DNA from 2 places in the Planococcus massiliensis genome. Region 1 is predicted to be linked to the other one. Evidence: riboswitches for the same ligand, from Rfam matches in the RefSeq annotation. Region 1 holds a riboswitch; the other holds the start of a gene.
What was found. Region 1 has a riboswitch for cobalamin ahead of BN1080_RS01235 (acyl-CoA thioesterase). Riboswitches for the same ligand answer to the same signal wherever they lie in the genome.
Positions count from the first base shown of each region.

Region 2: it holds a riboswitch for cobalamin, as region 1 does, so the genes downstream of both, BN1080_RS03955 (ABC transporter substrate-binding protein) here and BN1080_RS01235 (acyl-CoA thioesterase) in region 1, are expected to answer to the same signal.

Region 1 is NZ_CCXS01000001.1:252,948-256,097, reverse strand. Features, by position in the region: gene BN1080_RS01240 (ribonucleoside-diphosphate reductase subunit alpha) at 1-1,438, opposite strand, end outside; gene BN1080_RS01235 (acyl-CoA thioesterase) at 1,440-1,925, opposite strand; cobalamin riboswitch at 2,080-2,257, opposite strand; gene BN1080_RS01230 (undecaprenyl-diphosphate phosphatase) at 2,339-3,150, opposite strand, start outside.
Region 2 is NZ_CCXS01000001.1:780,131-783,280, reverse strand. Features, by position in the region: gene BN1080_RS03960 (FecCD family ABC transporter permease) at 1-885, opposite strand, end outside; gene BN1080_RS03955 (ABC transporter substrate-binding protein) at 878-1,855, opposite strand; cobalamin riboswitch at 1,989-2,174, opposite strand; gene argS (arginine--tRNA ligase) at 2,222-3,150, opposite strand, start outside.

The DNA.
Region 1 (3,150 bases):
TCATGACCAGGTTGCCGTCTTCGTCGGTATACTCTTTCGTAATGGTGGTTGCCGACATGTTTTGCGCAATTTCTGTACATAAATTGCTGCAGTAAATCGATGTGCGCCCTTTTCCGCGCAAATGCTTATTCGGATTTTGCCGGTTCACTTCGTCGCGGTAGAACATATACGGTGTGCCGGTTTCGAGCTGCGATACCATAATGCGCGCCATGATATCCATCGCCCGGTAAGTTTTTCGCGGCAATAGCGGATTCGCTGCCGCTTCCTCGTATTTTTCCGTAAAATGCTTTACATCGATTTCATCATAGAAATCCTCAAGTCCAAGTGCCGTCCCGTGTTCATCTTTCCAGCCCATAACGCTTTTAACTTGATGCGGACAGAAGGTATGCCATTCGCCAATGCTCCGGCCGTTGTCATCTTTTTCATTCAACTTTTCCATAAATAGATCCGGTATCGAAACTCCCGTGAAAATGTCATGCGCTTTTCGGCGCTCATCCCCGTTGTTCGTTTTCAAATCCAAAAAGCCGTTCATAATATCTTTATGGAAAACATCGAGATACACTGCGACTGCTCCTTGGCGCTGGCCAAGCTGGTCCACGCTGACCGCCGTGTCATTGAGCAGGCGGATCCACGGAATGACCCCGGATGAATTGCCTTTGAATTTTTTGATGTCAGAGCCAAGCGCACGGACTTTGCCGTAGTAAATGCCGATGCCGCCCCCGTCTTTGCTCAGGCGGGCAATATCCCAGTTATTTAAGTAAATGCCATCGAGCGAATCGTCCACCGTGTCGATAAAGCAGGAAGACAGCTGCCCGAAGCTCTTGCCGGCATTGGACAAGGTCGGTGTTGCCACTGTCATATAAAGGTTGCTCATCGCCCAATAAGCTTCTTTTACCAGATCTAGCCGTTTTTCCTGCGGTTCATTTTGCATCAAAGTCATCGCGATGACCAAGAAGCGCTCCTGCGGCAATTCGTGGATATTTCCTTCATAATCCTTCGCCACATAGCGGTCTGCCAATAAAAACAGGCCGATATAATTGAACAGCAAGTCCCGCTCAGCATCGATTTCCTTGCCCAGCTCCTTGATTTCTTCCTCGGAATAACTTTCCATCAAGTCGCTCGAATAGATGCCGACTTCACTTAAATTCTTCACCAACTTATAAAAGTCGCCGTATTTATCTTGTGCCGGATAGTTCCGGTTCTTTGCAGCTTTTTCATACAATTCTTCTAAATACAGTTCAGCCGCTACAAATGTCCAATCCGGTTCTGCCATGGAAATCCGGTTGAGTGCATATATAAGCGATTGTTCGGCTTTCGCTTCATGTCCAAGTGTTTCCAGTTTCGCGAGAAGAGGTGCAACATCCAAGTTATAAATTTTTTCCGCCCGGCGGATGGCTTTTTCAACTGTGTCTTTTTCCGAATAAACGATGGGATTCATCTCAAACCAGCTCCTTTGCAAATTCATTGATTTTCATGCGCTGCTGCTTCCGATCTTGTGCGCTTTTGAATAATTGTTTTTCTTTTTCGCTCTCCGGCACCACTGCCGGCACCGGCGTCGGTTTGCCTTTCTCATCGACAGCCACCATCGTCAAAATCGCAGTTGTCGTCAAGGTTTTTTCAGTTGTTTCAATGTTTTGGCATTCCGCTTTTACGTAAACTTCCATAGATGTGCGGCCCGTGGAAATCACCACGCCTTCCAAATGCAGCACATTTCCGACTGTAGCGGAGGATAAAAAGTTCACTGTATCGATCGAAGCGGTCACTACTGCTCTCCCGCTATGTTTCATAGCGGTAATTGCCGCAATTTCATCAATATAGGCAAGTACCGTTCCGCCGAATATCGTCCCCATATGGTTCGTGTCGGGCGGCAGCACGAGCCTTGTTTGCACTGTCCGTGAAATGCTTGCTGAAATTCGTTTCTCCATTGCAGCTCAATCCTCCATTACTTATTTGGAATACAAAAAAACCGCCTTCTCTGAGAGAAGACGGGTATATGAACGCAAATAATCCAACGGAAACAGCAGAAATCCACTGTTTTTTGCAGAGTACCTTCGTTATACCTCCCAGCTCCCGGAGAAGATCTAAACTTATAACGAGGCAGGTCTCCTGGCTTGTGCTTCTTCCTACACTATGGCCTTCCCATCCATTGGACAGTGGTGTTCCATAGTTCGTCAGCACTTACAGTTGCGGGTACAGCTCCGGTTTTCACGGATTCCCTATTGAGCCTTTTCAGGCACCATCGTTATCGGCGACACTATATATAGTGTTTCTACATATTATAAAACACTAATTATTGTATTTAATTACTATAATCCAGCTTCATGGATTTTACAAGCACTTACAGGTAAATAACGAAAATCAAGGCCGCAAGTACGATTCGGTAAATTGCAAATGGCACCAATTTGATTTTATCAATCAATTTCAAGAAGAATTTAACAACCACTAAAGCGACCACAAAAGCACTGATAAATCCGACCACAAAGAACGGAAGCGCGTCTACGGTAATGTACTGCCAGTTTTTCAGCAATGACAAGCCGCTTGCCCCGAGCATGATCGGCACTGCCATGATAAAAGTAAAATCAGCTGCTGATTTGTGGCTCATTTTCAACAGAACCCCGCCGGCAATGGTTGAACCGGAGCGGGAGAATCCTGGCCATAAACCAAGACACTGGAAAAGCCCCATGCCAAGCGCTTGCTTGTAAGTCATTTGGTCAACCGTATCAATATGCGGTTTCTTTTTCGTGAAATAATCCGCAATCAGCATTAGCACCGCGCCGAGCACTAAGCCGATAATAACGGTCTCAACCGAAAACAGATATTCGTCGATATAGTCTTCGAAAGCCAAACCGAATACGCCTGCCGGGATTAACCCGACAATTACTTTGGTCAGGCTCAAACGCTGTTTTTTCTCAGCTGTCTTGCTTCTGTCTAAACCGAGCAAGTCTTTGAAGCGGTCTCTAAAGATGATCACGACTGCCAAAATCGAACCTAACTGAATGACGACTTTAAACGTATTCGCTACCGGTTCACTGAACAGCTCTTTCGAATTCAACCAGATGTCGTCGACGATAATCATATGGCCCGTCGAAGAAACCGGCGCAAACTCTGTTAATCCTTCTACTATCCCTAATACAATTGCTACAAAAAATT
Region 2 (3,150 bases), 530 kb from region 1:
GGACACGAGATCGCAGACGATCAGCAATGCCGCTCCGTTGATAAAGGAGAGCGGCAGTACATGGCGATGGTCTGAACCCCATAGCAAGCGGACCATATGCGGAACCACGAGTCCGACAAATCCAATCGTTCCGGAAACGGCTACGGCGGCACCGGTCAAAACGGACCCACTGACCAAAATCATCATTTTGCTTCTTTTGATATTGACGCCAAGATGCTGCGCCCGTTCTTCGCCGAAAAGCATCGCGTTTAATTCCCTGCGGTTCAGCCACAATAGAAACGAGCCGATGAGGAGGAATGGCAACGCCATTTGCACGTAAGGCCAGCCGCGCATGGAAACGGAACCGAGCAGCCAGCCGATAATCTGGCGCAGCTCTTCGCCTGTCAACGCGATCATCAACGAAATGACCGAGCCGAGAAAAGAGCTGAAAATAATCCCCGTCAAAATCACCGTTTCCATCTTCATCGATCGGTCCACTAATTTGGCAAAAGCCATAACCATCAGCATGGTGGCCAGTGCGCCCGCCATGCTGAGAACCGGTAACGTGAAAATTCCTAAAAAAGGGATGGTAATGCCGAAAAAGAGCGTCGTCACGGCACCTACTGAGGCACCGGAAGACACTCCTAACGTATAAGGATCGGCCAATGGATTTTTCAGCAGCCCTTGAAAAGCTGCCCCGGCAATAGCAAGCGCCGCTCCGACAAGGCCCGCCAGAACCACACGCGGCATCCGGATGTTCCACAGGATATTCGCTGCGGTTTCATCCGATGATGGATTCCACAGCACTTGCGGTGAAATTGTCACCGTCCCTACCGTTACACCCAGCACCACAGCCCCCGCCAATAAAAGGAAAGAGAGTGTGTAGGCGAACAGATTTTTATTCACCGTAGACCTCTGGATATACTGCCCGTGCAAGCTCCAGCAATCCTTCAGTCACGCGCGGGCCTTGGCGCGTCAATTTATCTGAGTCGAGGTTATAAACCGCCTCGTCCTGTACTGCTGTGATTTCAGCAAAACCATTGCGGTCCATAATAAGCTCGACTGCATTTGGCACGTATGCGCCTTCAGTAGTGACAATGACATCCGGATTGCTGTTGACGATCGCTTCCGGATCTATGCTGACCCAGCCTTCCTGATCGCCGGCGATGTTTTCAGCATTGATCGTTGACAGCATTTCGTCTATGAACGTGCCCGTTCCGGTCGTATAGATTTCCGGCGTACTTCCCACTTCGATAAACACTTTTTTCGGTTCTTTTACTTCTGCAGCCATTTCTTCGATTTCGTCCAATTGCGCTTCCATCTCTGAAATTTTTGCATCCGCTTCTTCCATTGTGCCTGTCGCTTGGCCGATGATGGTCATCGTTTCAAAAACTTCATCGAAAGTGGTAGCTTCTTCAACTACAAATACATCTAGGCCAGCATCTCGAAGCTGCTGCAGCCCCGCGTCTCCGATTCCTAAATTCGATTCATGCGCTAATACGATATCGGGCTGCAGGCTGATGATTTTTTCCACATTGAATTCCTGTCCGCCAATCTTCTCAACGCTTGCCGCTTCTTCCGGATAATTATCAAAATCGGAAACCCCGACCATTTTTTCACTCAATCCCAGTTCATAAGCGATTTCCGTATTAGAAGGCACCATCGAGACAATCGCATCCGGCTCTTCTTCAATCACCACTTCTTCACCTACAGCATCCGTTAAAGTTACCGGGAATTCGACTTCCGCCACCTCTTTGGGCGGTTCTGCCGGTGTTTCAATGTCCTGATCTTCTACCGGTGCCGCTTCTTCACCACAGCCTGCCAGCAGCAAAGCCGCCATACCCGCACTCATTCCAAACTTCCAAACTTTTTTCATTGCTGTATCCCCTTTTCTCTTGGTGTTCTGTTTTAATGTATTAAAAAATAAAAAAGTCCTTCCGCATAGGACTGCGGAAGGACGAAGGGACGGCATAAAGAAAACTATGCATCCAGCCGGTCCTCGCAGGCTAATGGGGCGTTTCATAAAGGCAGGTCTCCTGGCTCGTGCTCAACGCTTTCTGTGCCTTCCCGGAAATTTGTTCCAGTGGCCTCAACAGATTGCTCACACTTACAGTGGCGGGACCGCGCCAGATTCGAACCGGCTTCCCTTTTAACTCATGCTGTTACACATAAGCACCTTTATGATTTCAACTATTCAATTGATTTAGTTTCATTATACCCATTCATTTGAAAAACAGAAAGTTTACATTTTATCCGGTGCTGAAACGCCGATCACGTTTAACGCATTCGCAATCGTCGTCCGAACCGCTGTAATTAATGCTAGGCGTGCACGCGTCAAATCTTCATTCGACGCGTCAAATACTTTATTGGCATTATAGAAGCTATGGAAGTTCGAAGCAAGTTCTTGGATGTACGTAGTAATGCGGTGCGGTGCACGCAGCTTCGCAGCATCGGCAACCACTTTCGGGAAATCACCGATTTTCTTCAGGACATCCACTTCTTTTTCTGAAGATAATAAGTCCAAATGGTCAGTTGAAGCAGTAAATCCTTGCTCTTCTGCCTGGCGCACAATCGAACAGATGCGGGCATGCGCATACTGCGAATAGTAAACCGGATTTTCGTTGGACTGGGAAACGGCCAAATCCAAATCGAAGTCCATATGCGAATCGCCTGAGCGCATCGCGAAGAAGTAACGGACTGCGTCTAAGCCGACCAGCTCAACCAATTCACGCATGGTTACCGCTTTGCCGGTACGTTTGCTCATCTTCATCTTCTCGCCGTCTTTGTAAAGCTGGACCATCTGCACGATGTTCACTTCCAACGTGTCGCGGTCGTAGCCAAGCGCTTCGATTGCCGCTTTCATACGCGGAATATAGCCATGGTGGTCAGCGCCCCAAATATTGATCAATTTATCGAATCCACGCTGCAATTTATCTTCATGGTAAGCGATATCCGGAGTCAAATATGTGTAAGATCCGTCGTTCTTGATCAATACGCGGTCTTTATCGTCGCCGAATGCTGTGGAGCGGAACCATGTAGCGCCGTCTTCTTCATAGACATGCCCATTTTCACGGAGTTTTGCCAACGCTTTATCGATTTTTCCGTTTTCATAAAGGGATGATTCCGGATACCACACATCGAATTCCACGCGGAAATCCGCAAGGTCTTTCT